3 regions of the Bacillus sp. HSf4 genome follow, and region 3 is predicted to be linked to each of the others. Evidence: riboswitches for the same ligand, from Rfam matches in the RefSeq annotation. Region 3 holds a riboswitch; each other region holds the start of a gene.
What was found. Region 3 has a riboswitch for thiamine pyrophosphate ahead of tenA (thiaminase II). Riboswitches for the same ligand answer to the same signal wherever they lie in the genome.
Positions count from the first base shown of each region.

Region 1: linked by a shared signal. The riboswitch ahead of thiC (phosphomethylpyrimidine synthase ThiC) and the one ahead of tenA (thiaminase II) in region 3 are both predicted to bind thiamine pyrophosphate.
Region 2: linked by a shared signal. The riboswitch ahead of tenA (thiaminase II) and the one ahead of tenA (thiaminase II) in region 3 are both predicted to bind thiamine pyrophosphate.

Region 1 covers NZ_CP120679.1:990,102-997,226, reverse strand. The annotation lists gene P3X63_RS05030 (hypothetical protein) at 1-98, opposite strand, end outside; gene P3X63_RS05025 (helix-turn-helix transcriptional regulator) at 648-854, shown strand; gene P3X63_RS05020 (DUF2178 domain-containing protein) at 851-1,306, shown strand; gene thiC (phosphomethylpyrimidine synthase ThiC) at 1,343-3,118, opposite strand; TPP riboswitch at 3,259-3,368, opposite strand; gene P3X63_RS05010 (sporulation protein) at 3,584-4,360, shown strand; gene aroD (type I 3-dehydroquinate dehydratase) at 4,401-5,168, opposite strand; gene P3X63_RS05000 (four-helix bundle copper-binding protein) at 5,317-5,685, shown strand; gene P3X63_RS04995 (response regulator aspartate phosphatase) at 5,796-6,890, opposite strand.
Region 2 covers NZ_CP120679.1:1,337,857-1,344,981, forward strand. The annotation lists gene P3X63_RS06795 (UPF0738 family protein) at 1-288, shown strand, start outside; gene yjbM (GTP diphosphokinase) at 320-955, shown strand; gene P3X63_RS06805 (NAD kinase) at 974-1,774, shown strand; gene P3X63_RS06810 (RluA family pseudouridine synthase) at 1,802-2,677, shown strand; gene prpE (bis(5'-nucleosyl)-tetraphosphatase PrpE) at 2,692-3,432, opposite strand; gene P3X63_RS06820 (monovalent cation:proton antiporter family protein) at 3,759-5,603, shown strand; TPP riboswitch at 5,662-5,770, shown strand; gene tenA (thiaminase II) at 5,856-6,557, shown strand; gene tenI (thiazole tautomerase TenI) at 6,532-7,125, shown strand, end outside.
Region 3 covers NZ_CP120679.1:4,220,307-4,227,431, forward strand. The annotation lists gene P3X63_RS21745 (ABC transporter ATP-binding protein) at 1-915, opposite strand, end outside; gene P3X63_RS21750 (ECF transporter S component) at 890-1,489, opposite strand; gene tenA (thiaminase II) at 1,486-2,172, opposite strand; TPP riboswitch at 2,286-2,390, opposite strand; gene P3X63_RS21760 (hypothetical protein) at 2,572-2,733, shown strand; gene aceA (isocitrate lyase) at 2,785-4,062, opposite strand; gene aceB (malate synthase A) at 4,081-5,670, opposite strand; gene yhfH (protein YhfH) at 5,717-5,854, opposite strand; gene P3X63_RS21780 (ArnT family glycosyltransferase) at 6,048-7,125, shown strand, end outside.

The DNA.
Region 1 (7,125 bases), 1.2 Mb from region 3:
CCAAGAGCCAATAGGACCGCAATAAACACTAGGAACCAAGCCTGGTCTTCAATCGCCGGATTGACAGAATAATCAACCTGCGGAGCTGCGTATGTCATTTTTCCCCCTCCTTTCTATCAAGTAACCAAAGCGTAACATACCCAAATTCATACTGAAATCTATGAATTTTCCTATTTCACAAACACTACCTTCCAACTATTTATTTAAACACGACCCTCTTTTCCCAACCATTGTCCTATTCATATCCTCCGTAATCAGACTTCTTCCCGCATATGACTCTAGTATGTCTGCCACATGGTCAATTTCTCTCAATTTTCAACCTTTTTCGCTTTTCTTTCCTTTGTTCAATCAAACAGGCTGTTTTCTAGCATAGTAGGAAATAAGGAGCAGAAAATAAGGCGCATCCCCATCCGCAATCAAAACAATAAAATAACCATAAAGACCCTATTTCCCAAGCCTTAGATGGTTCTATTTTATCTATTCCATTTTTGTTAATTTTATGTATAAATTTAAATATTACGGTTGCATATCTTCCAAACCTAGATCAAAAGATGTTGATTACATTGTAAAATTGATTTAACATTATGTCTAGTCTATTTAACAATATGTCAAATATACTATATAAACGAAGAATTGCAGGTGGTAAGATGAACAACAGAGTCAGAGAGCTGAGGGCCAGATACGGATATTCACAAGAAGGGCTGGCAAAAGCTGTCGGGGTCACGAGACAAACCGTAGCGGCGATTGAAAAAGGCAATTACATACCATCGCTCCTATTGGCATTGAAAATTTGCGAGGAGTTTCAATTAAAAATGGAAGATGTCTTTTGGTTAGAGGAGGGAAAAACTGAATGAATATGAAAACGAGGACCCTTTTTCACATTGTGCTTTTCGGACTGGCATGCTGGACGTTTATCACGTTTTTTAAAGCAGCTGAACAAATTGCCAGAAGCCTGAAAACAAGCGATTCTGAACTGTATTTTGTTTTTAACCCGATTCCCATCCTTCTGTTTGCTGCGGTCCTTGCGGTCTACTCTTATTTGGAGAAAAAAGGATCCCGCAAACAAAACCTTCTATCCATCCCGGACGAATTTAAGGAACAGGATGAAAGGGAGCAGATGATCACCGCCAAAGCGTGCCGCACTTCTTATATCGTCCTGTATTTCGCAATGCCTGTCGCAGCGCTCGCGATGATTTTTTATCCGTTTATTCAAGCCGATATCCCGTACTTTCCGATCATCGTCATCTTCGTGTTGATCGTCATTCAGCACTTGTCATATATGCTGTCATTTCAAAAAAACAAATAAAAGCAGATGAAGGTCGGGCCTTCATCTGCTTTTTTGTCAGCTGTAAATTTGACCGCCGGCCTTTTTAAATTCCTTCGCCTTCTCTTCAAGTCCTTTTTCAATCGCCGCTTCTTCATCAAGGTTGTTTTCCTTGGCGTAGTCGCGAATATCCTGGGAGATCCTCATGCTGCAAAACTTCGGCCCGCACATCGAGCAAAAATGCGCCGTCTTTGCCCCTTCAGCGGGGAGCGTCTCATCGTGAAACGCAAGCGCTCTTTCCGGATCAAGTGAGAGGTTGAACTGATCGCGCCAGCGAAATTCAAAGCGCGCTTTCGACAACGCATCATCGCGAATCTGTGCGCCGGGATGCCCTTTGGCGAGATCAGCCGCATGGGCCGCGATTTTATATGTAATGACCCCTTCGCGGACGTCATCTTTATTCGGAAGCCCGAGATGTTCTTTCGGCGTGACATAGCAAAGCATCGCCGTTCCATACCAGCCGATCATCGCCGCTCCGATCGCCGATGTAATATGATCATACCCCGGGGCGATATCTGTCGTCAGCGGCCCGAGTGTATAAAATGGCGCCTCCTTGCATATCTCCATCTGCTTATCGACGTTTTCTTTAATTTTGTGCATCGGTACATGCCCCGGCCCTTCGATCATTACCTGAACGTCATGCTTCCAGGCGATTTCCGTCAGCTCGCCAAGCGTTTCCAATTCGGCAAATTGCGCTTCATCATTGGCATCCGCAATCGAACCCGGTCGAAGGCCGTCTCCAAGTGAAAACGCGATATCATACGCTTTCATAATTTCGCATATCTCTTCAAAATGTGTGTAAAGAAAGCTTTCTTCATGATGGGCGAGACACCACTGCGCCATGATCGCCCCGCCGCGGGAAACGATTCCTGTGACACGCTTTGCCGTCAGCGGCACATAGTGGAGCCGGACACCGGCATGAATCGTAAAATAATCGACGCCCTGCTCAGCTTGTTCAATCAATGTGTCGCGGTAAACATCCCACGTCAAATCTTCAGCGACGCCGTTTACTTTTTCAAGCGCCTGATAGATCGGCACTGTTCCGACGGGCACAGGGCAGTTGCGGATAATCCATTCCCTTGTCGTGTGAATATCCTTTCCTGTGGACAGATCCATCATGGTATCGGCCCCCCAGCGGATCGCCCACGTCATTTTTTCCACTTCTTCTTCAATCGAGGATGTGACGGCGGAATTGCCGATATTTGCATTGATTTTCACATGGAAATTCCGGCCGATGATCATCGGCTCGCTTTCCGGATGATTGATGTTTGCCGGGATGATCGCCCGGCCGCTCGCCACTTCGTCGCGGACAAACTCGGGAGATACATGCTCGCGAATGGCGATAAACTCCATTTCAGGAGTGATGATCCCCTTTCTCGCATAATGAAGCTGAGTGACATTTTGTCCTTTTTTGGCGCGCAGCGGTTTTCTTTTCAGCCCCGGATAGCTGTGATTCGCCTGCTTCCCGCTTTTATAGCCGTTATCCTCAGGCTTCACTTCCCGTCCCTCATATTCCTCAGTATCGCCGCGCTCTTTGATCCAGGCTGAGCGCAAAGGCTTAAGCCCTTTTAGAATATCAACTTCCGCATGTTCATCCGTATAAGGACCGCTCGTGTCATATACGCGCACAGGCTGATTTTCTTCTTCTCCAAATGATCCCGTCGTAGAACTCAAGGCGATTTCTCTCATCGGCACCTGAATGTCAGGCCGGGACCCTGCGACATAGACCTTTCGGCTTCCAGAAAAGCTTGACATCAACTTAATGTTTTTTTGCTGCACTGACTCTTGTTTCATGTGTACATTCCTTCCCCTCTTTAAAAAAGATCTTAGACGAAACTCCAGAACAGCACCAGCACAAAAAAACCAGGCACATTGATGAACCTGGTTTTACAGTCAGTAAAATCCGCAGATGAACGTCTGATCTCCCGACATCTGCAAACACCTTTTTACTTCCCCACGCTGGTACGAACCAGATCAGGTCCAAAGGGTTAAGAAACCCGGTCGTTTCTCTCTCAGCCCATACAGGGCACCCCTAGTAAAGCTATTCATTTCTTCATTATGGTAGCATATCCAGTGATTGATGGAAAGGTGAAGTTTGAACCGATTTAAGCCTATGAAAGTTTCCGCTTTTTTTAAGAGACTCCCGTTTTTTAGCTTCGAAAAGACAAAGGACCTATTGATTTCAAAATAAAATGAATCTTTCGCCCTGTGTAAAACGTATTCATTTCTTGTACGACAATAATAGGAGGAATGGTAAACATGTCTTTTTTGAAAAAGCTTGCAGCAAGCGCCGGGATCGGTTCAGCGAAAGTGAATACGATTCTGGACAAGAGCGCATATCGCCCGGGAGAACGGGTGAGCGGAACCGTTCATGTTAAAGGCGGCAATGTTGAACAGCACATCAGGTATATCGATTTATTGCTCGAGACGGAATATCTCGTCGTCAAGAAAGACGAAAAACATTGGAAAAACGCTACCATTGAATCCCACCGCGTGACAGATGCCTTTACAATCAAAACCGGTGAAGAACGGGAATTTTCTTTCTCATTCATTCTTCCGCTTGACACGCCGATTACGATAAAAGGAGCTAAAGTGTTCTTATTGACCGACCTGGACATACAAGGCGGGATTGACAAATCGGATGATGATCATCTCTTCGTTAAACCACATCCGTGGGTTCACAGTATTTTAGAAACGGTTGAAAGCCTCGGATTCCGGCTTCATGAGGCGGACTGTGAGCAAGCATCATATTTCAGAAAGCGTTTGCCTTTCGTCCAGGAATTCGAATTTGTGCCGGTCACACCGCACTATCGTCAGCTGCTGGATGAAGTGGAGCTCGTTTTTCTTGTGCAGGAGGACGGGGTGGATGTGATCATCGAAGTGGACCGCCGCGCAAGAGGAATGCGGGGCTGGCTGGAAGAAATGTATAACGGCGGTGAAGAGGTCTGTCGCCTCCATTTTGACGAATCAGAGCTCAAGGATAAAGGAGAGCTTGCAGAGGTGCTGAAGGACATCATTGAACAATGCGCCAAATAGATTGAAGGAGCCGGCTCAAACAAGCCGGCTCCTTTTGCAGTCATGACAAATTGTCGTGCAAAACGCCAATGATCCGCCTCAGATCGGCGGCGGCGAGTTGCCCCGGTGCAGAGGCCTTCTTGGCCGCCCCGAATGTCATCGCCGAGCCAAACACCTCTCCGGCCAGACGGCTGATGACACCTTTTCCAGCCATTGACATCGTGATTATGGGCCGCTTCGCGTAGTGCTCATTCATCAAATAAGTCGCTTCAAGCAATTTCAGCACATCAGCCGGTGTTTCAGGCATCACAGCAATTTTTGGCAGATCCGCGCCCAGCTCTTGCGCTTTCTTCAAGCGGGAAATCATTTCTTCAACGGACGGTGTTTTCTCAAAATCATGGTTGGAAATGATGACAGACACATCTTTCGCCTGTGCGGCTTCCACCAGCGCTTTCACGTCGCGTTCCTCATAAAACAGCTCGATATCGATCACATCGGCAAGCCCTGTGTTGACAACCGCCTGATTTAAAGAAACATAATATTCCCGGCCGACTTCCTTTTCCCCGCCTTCCCTTGCACTGCGGAAAGTAAAGATGAGCGGCATGTCGTGCAAAAGAGCGCGGATTTCCGCCAAAGCCTCCGCGACCTTCTCAACGTCTTCAACATCTTCAAAAAAGTCCGCCCGCCACTCGGCAACATCCGCATCAAGCGTCTTGATGTGTGCCGCTTCTTCTTTCAATTGCGCAAGCGTTTTTCCGACGAGAGGCACACAGATTTTCGGCGCTCCTTCTCCAAAGGTAACCCCTTTGACCTTCACCAGTTTCTTCACTTGTTTCAGCTCCTCTATGTCCGAGAAATCTCAATGACTTAACGGTACCGAATATTCATCACAAGCGCAAGAAAAATCTTAAGAATGTCAGACGCATAGGCAACCACATATGAATAGGAATATTATGAAGAAAGAAGGGGGAAATGATATGTATGGTCATCCTGTTCCTTATGATACAAATATGAGGAACATCCAAAATCGCCATGTGTTACAAACCGTTCAGCACTGTGAAGCTGTTTGTGAATTCACCGCAAATTACATTCTCACAAGGGAAGATGCAAACCGTCGAAAAGAGCAACTGAGAATGCTTAGAGATTGTGCGGATATATGCACGCTGACCGCTAAATATATGGCACGGCACAGCCGCTTTGCCAAATCGCCGGCCTCGGTGTGCGCCAAAATTTGCGAAGCCTGCGGAAATCATTGTCTACGGCATCCTGACCAGCAATCGCAAAAGTGCGGCCAAACATGCCTGCAATGCGCCCGGGAATGCCGTGAATTCGCGATGTCTTCTTGATGATACTCAATACCCAAAAAGGTTCATACAAATAAAAAAGACGGCTGAACAGCCGTCCTCTGTTTTACAGGTTTTAAGAGCCTGCTCCCCTAGATGAACGTTTTTTCATTTTAAAGAACCTCCTTTCCTGTTAGTTTACTTGATTTTATCGCTTTCTCCAAGAAGTATGTGGAATTTTTGTAATGATTTAACGAACTGTACACTTTTGCCACATCTTCTGCAAGTGCTTCAATATCCACATAAGCCTTTCTCTTTTCCAGCCTGCCAATCAGTTCCTTGACTTGCTCAGCCCCTTCAAGGGGGACAGTGTAGCAGATATTGAGAACAGAGAACTTGAGGGAGAAGTTGATATTATTTGTTTTCTGCGCAAAATCAGCGCCTAATATGACCCACTTTATGGCTTTGTCCAATTCCCCGATCTTATAAGTCGATCGGGCCGACTCATAAATACACTGCATATACATAATCGGGGCGTTTTTTTTAAGATCATTTGTTTTAAAGGACAGGTCAAAATATTCAAGCGCTTCTTCATGCTGATCCTCTTGAATTTTTAAAAAACCTAAATCATAATAAACAGCGGCTAACAAATGGTTGTCACCCATCTTCATCAGCCTGTCAGCACAGCTTTTGAGCATGTTTTCCGCTCTCATCAGCCGGCCGTCGTCTATGTAATTCAAAGCCAGCAGAACAGTGCAGTTTATGGATTGTGTCTTATATTCCCCGTATGCCTGATAAATGCTTTTCGCCATTTGGAGGTGATGAAAAGAGAGCAGGGTTGTTTTCGTAAAATAATAAAGGTTCCCAAGCTTATAATGAAACTCGGCCTTTTCGATCTCATCCTCAACCTTGTCCAGCTGTCTTTCTGCGACCCTGAAAAATGTGAGGGCTTGAGAGTAGTTATTTTTCGCACTCTCATACATTCCTTTGAACAGAAAATAATAATACCTTAACATATTATCGGTTTTAGCCTTATCCTCGGCATTGGGAGGAAGTGAAGGTTCTCCCGCCACATCTTCCATTAGCACTCTAAATCTATAGTCGAGCAAATTAAAATAAAGCAATACATCTTGATCTTCTTCCATAACGCCAAACAGACTCTCTATCCTGTCCCTAAGCTCTATCGCCTTGGAGACTTCCCTCTTTTTAATATGGACGTACCATGTATTGATCAGGTTGGCTACATCCACCGAGGCCACCGCATTCATTGACAAACCTCCCATATCTCATCCTGCCTCTACCGTTTATGATCATATTTTACAGAAAGTTGTCAATTTTTGCAAAGGGGTTGTGCGAATATTTTACCTGCTCAGCTCATGCAATTGGAGCAATTTTCACATTCTGCCTTCGCTCCTTTTCTTCTGAGCTCATGACTCCATAATCCTCCTTAGTATCCACAACTGTCTTTTCTGGAGATCGGGCGGCTTGCAGGCCTCCGTATGC
Region 2 (7,125 bases), 1.5 Mb from region 3:
GCGGAGCGAAAACCGGCCGGACGGATGCTGGCGGACTCCGATCATTTTGCATTTGTTTACATACTTGAACAAGGTGAATCTTTCCAATACGTCATTTTAAACGAGGCGATCTGGTCCGAACTTAAATCGGCTCTTGATAAAAAGCTTCCGGTGTTTTTAAAGATCGGAAACGAGAGCATGGAGCTTAGCGGGTTCCATGACGAGCTCGCGTATTTAATAGACAATATTAAAGGTAATGCAAATTATGGCGAAGAAATGGAAGAGAGAGTGAAAAAGGTATTCCTCTAGAAAAAAAGGCAAGGAAATTGGGGGAAGGTTTATGGATGAAAAACAATGGGAGCAGTTTTTAGCGCCGTACCGGCAGGCAGTTGAAGAGCTGAAAGTGAAGCTTAAAGGGATGAGAGGCCTTTATGAATATGAGGAAGAACATTCACCGATTGAGTTTGTGACCGGACGGGTAAAGCCTGTTCCGAGCATTTTGGAAAAAGCCAAGCGGAAAAACATTCCGTTACATAATATTGAGAGCATGCAGGATATCGCCGGGCTCAGAATCATGTGCCAGTTTTTTGAGGATATTCACATCGTCGTGGAGATGCTCCTGGCGAGAAAAGACTTTACGGTTGTGGATAAGCGCGATTATATCGCGGAACATAAAGAGAGCGGCTACCGCTCCTACCACTTGGTGGTGCTGTATCCTTTGCAGACGACAAACGGAGAAAAACAGATTCTCGTTGAAATCCAAATCCGCACGCTGGCGATGAATTTTTGGGCGACGATTGAACACTCTTTAAACTATAAGTACAGCGGCAACATTCCGGAAAAAGTGAAACTGAGGCTTCAGAGAGCTTCTGAAGCGGCTTCAAGGCTTGACAGAGAAATGTCTGAGATCAGGGGCGAAATTCAGGAAGCCCAGGCGGCTTTCTCGCGGAAGAAAAAGGACGAGGATGACCGTTAGGGGAAAGGAGATCGACTGATGAAATTTGCAGTATCATCGAAAGGAAATCCGGTTTCAGATTCATTAAAAAGCAAAATTCAGACATATCTGCTTGACTTCGGCCTTGAGTGCGATGAAGAAGAGCCGGATATCGTCATTTCCGTCGGCGGCGACGGAACGCTTTTGTACGCGTTTCACAAATACGGCGGACGCCTCGATAAAACGGCGTTTGTCGGAGTCCATACAGGACATCTCGGCTTTTATGCGGACTGGGTTCCCGATGAAATTGAAAAGCTGGTGATCGCGATTGCCAAAACGCCGTTTCAAATCGTCGAGTATCCGATTTTGGAAGTGATCGTCCGCTACAATGACGGCAGTGATGAAGCCCGGTATTTGGCACTTAATGAATGTACGATCAAAAGCATTGAAGGAACGCTGGTCACAGATGTCGAGATTAAGGGTGAGCTTTTTGAAACGTTCCGCGGCGACGGACTCTGCCTTTCAACTCCGTCTGGAAGCACGGCGTATAACAAGGCGCTCGGCGGGGCGATTATTCACCCGTCCATCAGAGCCATACAGCTTGCCGAAATGGCGTCTATCAACAACCGCGTCTTTCGGACGGTCGGTTCGCCGCTCATTTTGCCTGAACACCACACATGTTTGATCAAACCGATCAATGATGTCACATTTCAGGTGGCAATCGATCATTTAACATTGCTTCATAAAGACGTGAAGTCGATTCAATGCCGCGTCGCGAAAGAAAATGTCAGATTCGCCCGCTTCCGGCCGTTTCCGTTTTGGAAGAGGGTGCAGGATTCCTTCATCGGCAAGGGTGAGTAGGGAAGGGTTGCTGTGAACGATTTTTCAATGAACCAAAGGATAACAGAAAAAGAGCATGGCATGCTTCTGAAAGAATATGTGCAAAGCCTGGGCATTTCAAAGCGGATGCTAACGGACATCAAATTCGGGGGCGGCGACCTGCTGGTAAACGGAGAGCATGTGACAGTCAGGCATGTTCTGCAAAAAGGGGACGAGCTGCTCATCCAATTTCCGCCGGAAAGCGTGAGCGAATCATTGCTGCCCGAGAAAATACCGCTCGATATTTTATTTGAAGATGATCATGTTCTCGTCTTGAATAAACAGCCCTGTCTCTCGTCCATTCCGTCGCGGGAGCACCCGGGCGGAAGCCTTGCCAACGGGCTCATTCATTATTATCAAAAGACCGGGTGCCAGGCGACCGTGCACCTGGTCAACAGGCTTGACCGCGATACATCGGGGGTGATGCTTGTCGCCAAGCACCGGTTTGCCCATTCGCTTTTATCAGGAATGCAAAAACAGGGTCTTGTCAAAAGGAGGTACCGCGCAGTCGTCCATGGACTGCTCCGCGATGATTGCGGCACGATCGACGCCCCGATCGGCCGAAAAGCGTCAAGCATTATTGAGCGCGCTGTGCTCCCTGACGGACAAAAAGCGGTGACCCGCTTTCGGGTGAACAGCCGCCTCGGCCGGATCACGGACGTTTCGCTCAAGCTGGAAACCGGACGAACCCATCAAATCCGCGTCCACATGAGCCATATCGGACACCCGCTATGCGGGGATACACTTTATGGCGGAAGCCGGGAGTTGATCAACAGACAGGCGCTCCATAGCGAAGCGCTGACGTTTATCCACCCGCTGACAACCAAAGAGCTGACATTTCAGGCACCGGTTCCGAACGACATCGGACAGTTATTGGAGAGCTAAAACAGCTCTCTTTTTTATGGATTCATGCGAAATCGCGATTCGTCATACGGCATTGAGGACGTTACGGATACCGTCTTTAACTCAGGAAACCTGAAGGCGGTAAGCATGTTGCCGAAGACACACCCCGTATCAATATTGATCGTATGATGAAGCGTCCTCGGGCTTTTGACTGGTGTATGGCCGTACACAACCCACGGTTTTCCCCGGTAATGAGCCGCCCAGTCCCGTCTGACAGGCCTTCCGTCAGGCATCGTTTCCCCCGTAATATCTCCGTAGAGCACAAATTGCTTGACCTTTCCAACTGGTTTTTTTCCAATGTCTTCGGCTTTGATGCCCGCATGGGCGACGACAAGTTCGCCGTTATGAAGGATCTCATAGAGCGGAGCGCGTTCATAAAGGCGCATGAATTGCTCTTTGACCTGTTTTTGTTTATTTTGGGGCAGCTGTTTGTATTCGGCAGCCGTTGTTTCAAGTCCGTGCATCAGCTTTACCGGATTACCTTTGAAAAAGCGGTAAAGCTTGTTGCAGTGATTGCCCGGCACATACCGAACGGCTCCTTCTTCAAAGGCCCGGGCCACAAATTCGACCACTTCAATGGATTTGGGCACTCTGTCCGTCAAATCTCCAAGAAAGACGATCGTTCTGTTATCCGGGTGGACGGGCAGGCCTGCTTGAAAGGAGTAGCCGAGCTTTTCAATCAGTGCGATCATCTCGTCGTAGCATCCGTGAATATCACCGATCACATCATATTTCATCTGTTTTTCACTTCCTGTTTTTAGTCTTACCCCGAGCTGAAAGCGGTTCATTTTCTATGCTTATCATGGCCCGAAGCCGTTTGTTCATGAGCAGTGTTTATTGGAAATCATCCTTTTTTTGGGCGGCGAAAATTTTTAATGGAGAAAATCAGGCAAATCACTTTTTTTTCTGGGCGAGCCTTGTTAAAATCGGTTCTTACACATGTGATCAAAGTGAAGCCTGGTCATCTTTTCTCACATAACATTTCAAAAATATGGATCTTTTTTGCCTTGAAAAAGGGCAAGATAAACATACCCGGAAACCGGTTTTTAGGAGGTACCAGTTTATGGAGCACACTTCTGTTTCATCATTAGTTGTTGTACTCATATTTGCATTTTTAACGCCCATCCTGCTGCACCGCTTTAGGCTCAGTATACCTGTTGTTGTTGCGGAAATCATTATGGGGCTTATTATCGGCAAGAGCGGCTTCAACCTTGTTGCAGAACATGATGCATGGTTGGAAACACTGTCGATGCTCGGATTTATTTTTCTCATGTTTTTAAGCGGTCTTGAAATTGATTTTTCCGCTTTTGAAAAAGGAAAGAAAAAATTGCTTCTCCCAAACGGAAAAGCAGCTCCCAATACATTTACGACGGCTGCCTTTATCTTTGTCGGAATATTTATTTTGTCGCTCGGCTTGTCATACAGCTTTGTACTGGCCGGATTTATTGATAACGCCTTTTTAATGACGCTGATCATTTCAACGATTTCTCTCGGCGTCGTCGTCCCGACTTTGAAGGAAGAGCGTCTCATGAAGACGAATATCGGCCAGATTATTTTGCTTGTGGCGGTGATTGCCGATCTTGCGACGATGATTTTGTTGGCGGTATTTGCATCGATCTATGGTGAAGAAAACAGCAACATGTGGCTGTTGATTATATTGTTTGGCGCAGGCGTCGTCCTCTACCTTTTCGGAAGGGTCTTTCAAAAGCGCTCTTTCGTAGAAGTGATGTCAAAAGGGACGATTCAAATCGGCACAAGGGCGATTTTTACTTTGATTATCGTACTGGTCGCCCTTTCGGAATCGCTCGGCGCGGAAAATATTCTCGGCGCATTTTTAGCTGGGGTGCTCGTGTCGCTGCTTTCACCGAACAAAGAGCTCGTCCAGCAGCTTGATTCATTCGGCTATGGCTTTTTAATCCCGATCTTTTTTGTGATGACCGGTGTCAAGCTTGATATTTGGTCGCTTTTTGGAAACCCGAAAATTTTAGTGATGATTCCGCTGCTCTTTGTAGCATTACTCATCAGCAAGGTGATTCCCGCATTGGTTTTGAAAAAATGGTATGACACGAAAACCGTGCTGGCTTCAGGTTTTCTTTTGACATCGACACTGTCTCTTGTCATTGCAGCGACGACGATCGGCGAACGCATCGGCGTGATCGATGCGCAAATGTCCGGCGCGCTGATTTTGGTGGCTGTGATCACATGCATCATTACACCGACCGGCTTTAAAAAGCTGATGCCGAAAGCGGAAAACGAAATAGAGAAAAAGACGATCACTTTTATCGGCGCCAATCAAATGACGCTTCCGGTCACACTTGAACTGTCTCCTGAAGAATATAACGTCAGGATTCTCCATGTTCATCAGGAAAAGAAAGAAGAGAAGCTGGCCGATTCCGTCTTTGATGTGGAAGTGCTGCCTGATTATGAATATGACACATTAAAATCGTTTGCCGTTTTTGAAACAGACATTCTTGTCGTGGCGACGGGAAATGAAGAGCGAAACACGGGAATTGCGCTTTACGCGAAGGAGCAAAAGGTGGAAAGAATTATCGCCAGCGCAGATTCGCCGCAGGCGGAAAGCGAATTGAAAGAAAAAGGGATCGACACATTCTCGATTCTCTTGTCAACGAAAACATTGCTCCGTGCCCTTATTGAAGCGCCGGGGGTTATGAAGCTCCTGACCAATCAGGATGCATCTTTATATCAGATCAATATGAACAATGACCGGTTTGACGGCGTACTGTTAAGGGAGTTTCCTTTTACAGGAGATGTCATTTTTGTGCGGATCTTCCGGGGCGTCGACAGCCTTGTGCCCCACGGGGATACAAGACTGAAGATGGGCGACAGGCTGATCGCCACCGGTTCGCGCGAATATATCGCAGAATTGAAAAAAACGCTTGAAGACTGATGCTTGACCATTTTCTATTTCGTGATAAGATTAAAGTATAACTGAATGAAAAAGAAATGTTTTCCACTAGGGGAGTCCTTGATAAGGGCTGAGATAAAAGTGTGACTTTTAGACCCTCATAACCTGAACAGGTTCAAACCTGCGTAGGGAAGTGGCAAGGTATTTGACGATGTCTATATGCAAATTCCAAACCACTTTTCCTGCGGGGAAAGTGGTTTTTTCATTTTTCAGGAATGAAGGAGGAGCCTTGAAATGAAATTTTCAGAAGAATGCCGAAAAAGCGCTGCCGAATGGTGGGAAGGCAGCTTTGTCCACCCGTTTATCAAAGGAATCGGAGACGGCACACTTCCGGTTGATCGATTTAAATACTATGTCATGCAGGATTCCTACTATTTGACACACTTTGCCAAAGTCCAATCCTTTGGAGCGGCATATGCTCAAGATTTGTATACGACAAGCCGGATGGCTGACCACGCGAAAGGCACATATGAAGCCGAGATGTCGCTCCATAGAAAATTTACTGATCTTTTGGGGATTACAGAAGAAGAAATCAACGCGTTTCAGCCGTCGCCTACGGCATATGCCTATACGAGCCACATGTACCGTTCCGTCATGAGCGGTAATTTTGCGGAAATTCTCGCCGCATTGCTTCCGTGCTATTGGCTTTACTACGAGGTCGGCGAAACGCTGAAAACGTGCAAACCTGACAATGCCGTGTATCAGGAATGGATCGCGACATACGGAGGAGGCTGGTTTAAAAAATCTGTAACGGAACAGATCAACCGCTTCGATGAACTGGCTGAAGACGCTGATGAGAAAACCCGCGAGAAGATGAAGGAGAACTTCGTCATCTCCAGCTTTTACGAATACCGGTTCTGGGATATGGCCTATCAAAAAGAAAGCTGGTCACAAAGCGGGGTGGATCAGGTTGCAGCTTCACGCGATCACCGATAACAGGCATTCTGTGGAGGAATTGGCGGCAAAAATTATTTCCATCAAGAATGCTGCTGACTTTATCCACATTCGCGAGAGATCAAAGCATACAGGCGACATATCTGATTTAATCAGCAGGCTGCTCATCGGCGGCGTGGATAAACAAAAGCTCGTCATCAATGACAGGGTGGATGTCGCGTTGTTCCACAATATCCATCGTGTTCAGCTGCCGTCGCACGGCTTTTCTGTCAAGTGTGTGAGAGATCGTTTTCCGCATCTGAAAATCGGCAAATCTGTTCACTCGGTTCAAGAGGCGGTTCAGGCTGAAAAAGAAGGGGCCGATTACGTGCTGTTCGGCCATATTTTTGCGACAGACAGCAAAAAAGGCCGGACAGGAAGAGGAACCGCGAGCCTCGCTGATGTGAAGGCGGCCGTTCGCATTCCGGTTATCGCAATCGGCGGGATCACCGCAAAAACGCTTCCTGACGTGCAGAAGGCTGATCCTGACGGGATCGCGGTCATGTCGGGGATCTTTTCGAGCGACAGCCCGCATGCGGCAGCCGCACGGCTTTCCTCGATCATGAAGGGA
Region 3 (7,125 bases):
TCCTTTTGGAATCCGGAGGTTGATACCGTCGGCCACCGTTTTTTTCAGGTAGCCGATCGCCGCATCTTCGATCCTGATCAAAGCATCGCTCTTCTTCGGGTCGCTTTTTTCAGCAAGCTCCTTCCTTTTCAGCCTGGCGGAAAGCTTGACGGCAAGCGGGTGCTGTTCGTCTTCGACGACTTCATGCCATGCCGCCGGATACAGCTTTGGCTGCCAAATCCCAGCAGCTTTCATTTGCTGTCGATAGCGGACGAGAATGTCTTCCGGCTTCCCGTCGGCTATAATCCGCCCGTTATTGTCCAACAGGACGACGCGGTCCATCCATTCGATGCAGCCATCCAAGACATGTTCGACAAACACCATCGTCTGGCCGTTTTTTGCGGAAAGGTCTTTCAGTAAAGCAAATATTTCCTTCCTGCTCGCCGGATCAAGCTGTGCCGTCGGTTCATCAAAAAACAGCATTTCCGGCTCCAGTGCCAAAAGACACGCTAATGCGAGACGCTGCTTCATTCCGCCTGACAGGGCTTCGATCGGCGTCTTTCTGTCAATATTCAGTCCGACTTGCTCCATGACATTGTCGATGATCTCATTCATCTGCTCCGGGGGAACGGAGCGATTTTCAAGGCTGAACGCGATCTCTTCATCAACACGAAGCATACAAAATTGTGTATCAGGGTCTTGAAACATAACCCCTGCGCTTCTTCTGCGGTCGATCTCGCCTGTGATTTCGGCTTCAATATGTTGAGGGATGATGCCGGAAAGAGCGGAAATCAGCGTCGATTTCCCGCTTCCGCTCGGACCGAGGATCAACACCTTCTCACCCCTGTGAATCGATAAGGTCACACGGTCCAAAATCGTGTCAGACCGGTTGTAAAAGCGCACGGAAAGATTATTGCAGCCTAGAAATGAAGTCATTTGATTCATCCTTTTTCCGGTGTTCCTTCATGATGTCATACTGGTCAAGGACGCCGGTTTTCGCGAGGGCGCCGACAACGGCTTTGGCCAGCCAGCCGCCCAGAATCATGCCGCTTATGACTTGAATGACAAAAGTCAGAATCAGGGTTTCTGTCGTATAGTAGGCAAATCCGTTCGCGATCAGGCTGTAGGTCATGCTGCCGACAGCTGCAAGTGCACCGGACAGCATCAGGGTAAACAGGTTGTAGCGCTTATAGCGAAATATCGCAAACGCGATTTCCGCACCGGCCCCTTGAAAAACGCCGATCAGCAATGCGGACAAGCCGAAATGACTGCCTGTCAACAGCTCAACCGAGGCCGCGGCCGTTTCGGCAATCAGCGCCGCCCCGGGCTTGCGGATGATATAGGCAACAATCGGGCTTGCAATCACCCAAATGCCGAACATAAAGTTGGCGCCGACAGGTCCGACAATGGCCGAGATCGGCAGCCACAGCGTTGACCAGCCCAAATAAATGACACCGCACGCAACGGACAAAATCACCATCATCACGACTTCTTTTATATTCCAATTCATCGAGTCACCGCCTCCATTTCAACCGGCCAGTCTTCCACTGTATAGGCCATTTCCCAAAAACCGTATTCCAGCTGGCAGCTTTGCAAAAAGAGCTCTTTCATTTTCTTCTTCTCTGCTGCGCCCGCTTCTTTCGCCCATTCATCCAAACGGGCGCAGAACTTCGTGGTGATGGAGACGGTTCTGCCCCCGTAAAAATGGATCCAGTCATAGAACGGATGTGACGAATCAGGCTGTACTTCTTCAAGGAGCTTTTTGCCGATTTCCCAATATGTCCATGGACAAGGCAGCAAGACAGCTAAAATCTCTCCAAGCGTCCCTTCGTGCGCCGCCGTCAGCATGTGGCGGATATAATGATGGGCGGACGGGGCCAATGGATAGCCCTGCAGAGATTCATAGTCTGCGCCCGCAGCCCGGCACAGATTATGATGCGGGTGTACTTCGCTGTTTAAAACAAAGGAAATCTGCTGATGAAACATCTCCATATCTTGGCGGTTATCACACTTGGAAATGGCGATTCCATAGATTTGGATAAAGGAATTCAAATACTCGACATCTTGTTTCACATAATGGATCAGCTGTTCCTTTTCCAGGCGGCCTGCAGCCAGTCCCTGAACAAACGGGTGCTGAAAAATCGCTTCAAAAATGGGGTCTGCCTCTCGGCGAAGTTGTGCTGAAAAACTCATGACAGAAAGCCTCCTTCATCGATTTTAAAAGGAAGGCACAGGGGGATGTAAGAGCGGCTGTTATGCAAAAAAGCCGCCCCGACATGGAGCGGCTTTGACATAATCACATCAAAAAGAAACCGACTCCACTTCCCTACGCTAGTATGAACTAGATCAGGTTCAAAGGGTCCAAGATCACTTCTTGTCTCAGCCAGCATGTGGCTCCCCTAGTGGACTTCCTATTAACATTAACTTTTACTCTACACATCAATGGCCTTGATGTCAACCTGCGCCGCGTCAATTGTAAAGATGATGAACACCATTTTAAAACATTTATAGAAAAATATTAATTTTCTGAAACTTTTTCTTGCGGTCATCCGTCTAATATATAGAAGTCAAAACCATTTGGAGGGGATATTGATGATGATGTTGATCTTGATTTTGACGATGACCGGATATTTGTTTTACTCTTTCAGCAAAGACAACCGGCCGGCCAAAAGAAGACAAAAACCTCGGCAGCCTAAACTGACTGTGCTTCGGGAACGTCCTTTGACAGCCCCTTCCAATGATGCCAACTGTTAATTGAACATGAATAATCAAAACAGCCGCCCGCAAGGCGGCTGTTTCGTTGTGTTACGGCTGAAACTGCTCCGCTTCGGTTGACCCTTTCAGCGCTGTTGTAGAGGATGTGCCGCCTGAGACGACCTGTGCCACCTCATCAAAATAGCTTGTTCCGACCTCACGCTGGTGCCGTGTCGCAGTATAGCCGTATTTTTCACTGGCGAACTCAGCCTGCTGCAGCTCGGAATACGCCGCCATTCCGCGGTTCTTATACTGGCGGGCCAGCTCAAACATGCCGTGGTTCAATGCATGGAAACCGGCAAGTGTTACAAATTGGAACTTATACCCCATTTCACCGAGTTCTTTTTGGAAATTCAAGATGCTGGCATCATCCAGTTTGGCCTTCCAGTTGAACGAAGGAGAGCAGTTATATGCGAGAAGTTTCCCCGGGAATTTTTCATGAATCGCCTGCCTAAACCTGCGCGCTTCCTCAATGTTCGGTTCAGATGTCTCACACCAGATCAAGTCGGCGTATGGCGCATAGGCCAGGCCTCTGGCAATCGCCTGGTCAAGGCCCGATTTCGTCTTATAAAACCCTTCTGAGGTGCGTTCACCCGTTAAAAACGGCGCATCATACGGATCAATATCACTTGTGATGAGATCGGCCGCATTGGCGTCCGTCCGTGCGATCAGAATGGTCGGCACGCCCATGACGTCTGCGGCAAAGCGCGCGGCAATCAGATTGCGAACCGCCGTCTGTGTCGGCAGCAAAACTTTGCCCCCCAAATGGCCGCATTTTTTTTCGGAGGAAAGCTGGTCTTCAAAATGAACCCCTGCGGCGCCCGCCTCAATCATGCTTTTCATCAGTTCGAACACATTGAGCTGTCCGCCGAAGCCGGCTTCGGCATCGGCTACGATCGGCGCATACCAATCGATATCTTCTTTCCCTTCCATATAATGAATCTGGTCGGCACGCTGAAGAGCGCGATTGATTCTTTTCACGACATCCGGAACACTGTTGGCCGGGTACAGGCTTTGATCGGGATACATGCTTCCAGAGAGATTGGCATCGGCGGCCACCTGCCAGCCGCTTAAATAAACCGCTTTCAACCCAGCCCTTACTTGCTGCATCGCCTGATTTCCGGTTAGAGCCCCGAGCGCCGGGACGAAGTCTTCTGTATGCAATAGCTTCCACAGCTTTTCCGCGCCCCGCCTTGCGATTGTATATTCCACCTCAAGCGAGCCCCTCAGGCGGATTACGTCTGATGCCTTATACGGCCTATTGATTCCGTCCCAGCGTTTATCCTTCTCCCAGCTTTCCTCCATTTGCCTTGCCTTTTCTGACATCATCTTCATATTCCTCCCCATTTATATTTTTTCATAAGCGGGAATCGTGAGAAATTCCGCAAATTCATCATCCAAAATCAGTTGTTCAAACACCTGTCCGGCCTCTTCGAAGCGGTCGCGCTGATATTGTTCCTTCCCGACTTCACCGATGATTTTCTGCATTTCTTCCTCTTTCATCGCTTTCACCATCTCAGCCGTCACTTTCCTGCCGTCATCAAGAATCCCCTTTGGATGGCGAATCCATTGCCATAGCTGCGCTCTTGAGATTTCCGCTGTTGCCGCATCCTCCATTAAGTGGTCAATCGGTGCAGCGCCTCTTCCCGACAGCCAGGAAGCGATGTAGCGGATGCCGGCGCTGATATTGGTGCGGACACCTTCCTCTGTAATCCGACCCTTCGGCACTTCAAGCAAATCCGTCGCTTTAATCTTGATATCATCCCGTTCTCTATGAATCTGGTTGGCTGTCGGCATATGCTCATTAAATACATCAAGGGCTGTTTGAATCATGCCGGGGTGTGCGATCCATGTACCGTCATGGCCGTCTTTTGCTTCACGCTCCTTGTCTTCGCGGATTTTGGCGAAAGCGGCCTCATTGATTTCCGGCTGGTCTTTCGCGGGAATCTGTGCGGCCATCCCTCCGATGGCGTGGACCCGCCGTTTATGGCACGTTTTGATGGCGAGCAGCGAGTAGGCTCTCATGTTGGGAACGGTCATCGTCACCGCCGAACGATCCGGAAGAATGACCTCATCACGGTTCTTGAATTTCTTAATGAAGCTGAAGATGTAATCCCAGCGGCCGCAGTTGAGACCTGCCGAGTGTTCCTTTAATTCGTACAATATTTCATCCATTTCAAAAGCCGCCAAAATCGTTTCGATTAAGACCGTCGCTTTAATCGTCCCCTGCGGAATGCGCAAGTCGTTTTGCGCATAGACAAACACGTCGTTCCAAAGCCTTGCTTCCAGATGGTTTTCGATTTTCGGGAGGTAGAAATAAGGGCCGCTTCCTTTTTTGATCAAAGCTTTGGCGTTATGAAAGAAATAAAGGCCAAAATCGAACAGGCTCGCTGACACAGGCTTGCCGTCGGCCAACACGTGTTTCTCCTCCAAATGCCACCCCCGCGGCCTGACCATGATCACAGCCGGATTCTCCTTCAGCCGATAGTGTTTTCCGGCATCATTCGTAAACGAAATCGTCCCCCTGACCGCGTCTCTCAAATTGATTTGGCCTTCAATACAATTTTTCCAAGTCGGTGAATTGGCATCTTCAAAATCGGCCATAAACACCTTAGCTCCGGAATTCAAGGCATTGATCACCATTTTTCTATCGACTGGCCCGGTGATTTCAACCCGACGGTCTTCCAAATCCGGCGGCAGCGGTGCGACCGTCCAGTTTTTTTCCCTGATGTATTTCGTCTCTTTTAAAAAATCGGGATTCTTTCCTTGATCAATTTCCGCCTGAACGATTTTCCGCAAATGCAGTAAATCCCGCCTTCTCCCGCCAAAATGGCGTTCAAGCCGCCCGATAAATTGAAGCGCTTCCTTTGTTAACAATTCTTCGTATTGCTGATTCATCGTTCCCGTCACTTTAAGCCCGATCTCTTCGGTTTTCATTTGTTGATCCTACCCCTTTCCCCATTTGTTATAAAACAGCCGCGGTTTATTCGCCCTTTTTGGCAAGACAGCGTTCACATTCCATGAAATAAGATTCAGCCTGCTCCTCTACCTGCTCTCCGCATTCAGGACACGTTTTTTTCGGAAGCGTCCGGAAAAATTCCAGCGGACTTTTCATACTCATTTGCCTCCCTCCTTTTATAAAACAGTTTTATGTTTTTATTTTCTGTTGTAGTACAGTATACAGTGCAAAGATGAAAATGTACACACTTTTTCCAAAATTTTTTTGCCTAAATAAAAAAAGAATGTTCTCTTTTTATTCATAACTTGTTCATATTTATCTTTTAGAATAGGGATCATAAAGAGGTGACATGATGATGAAAATGAAAAAACCCGATTGGATACTTACAGTCATTTTGCTTGCAGCACTTATTCTGAATACATATAACATTTGGCAGGATGATGCCGCCAATCAGTATTACCTGGCGGCGGTGAAAAGCATGACGCAAAGCTTCCACAATTTCTTCTTTGCTTCATTTGACTCTTCCGGCTTTGTATCAGTTGATAAGCCGCCCGTAGTATTATGGATTCAGACCATCTTTGCAAAAGTTTTCGGTGTGCACACCTGGAGCGTCATCCTTCCTCAGGCACTGGCCGGGGCCGGCTCCGTCTATCTGCTTTACAGGCTCATCAAGCCGAGATTCGGCAAGGGCGCGGCCCGCATCTCAGCTCTTGTGATGGCGCTGACGCCGATCGCCGTGGCGGTCAGCCGGACGAACAACATCGACAGCATGCTTGTATTCACATTGCTTCTCGGCACATGCTGCCTGATGAAGGCGGTCAAACAAGGGAAGCTCATCTGGCTTCTCACCGCATTCGGAATCATCGGTCTCGGATTCAATATGAAAATGCTTCAGGCCTTAATGGTGCTCCCGGCCTTTCTATTGTTTTATCTCATCGCGGCAAAGGCCAAATGGAAGAAAAAAATGGTATCGGCTGTACTGTCGCTCATTGTGCTCACAGGCATTTCGCTTTCATGGGCGCTTGTCGTCGACTACACATCGTCTGACAGCCGTCCGTATGTCGGAAGCAGCCAAACCAATTCCGTTCTTGAACTGGCATTCGGCTACAACGGTACGGAGCGCCTGCTCGGGCAAACGACAGGTAATGCGCGCGGAGACATGAACGGCTTGCAGCAGCCGACACAGAATGGAAATAACTCATCTGACGGCGGGCCAAATGGCGGCATGCAGCCGCCGGGCGGCAAAAGCTTTTCTGACGACAATTCCCAAGCACAGGATGGAAATACGGCAAACGGCAGCTCTAATGGCCAAAACGGCAACATGCCGGGCGGCGGGCAGCAGCCCGACGGCGGAGGACAAGGCGGGCCTGGCGGTGGAAACGGAGGTCCCGGAGGGGGCAATGGCGGAGGACAGAGCATGAACATGTTCGGCA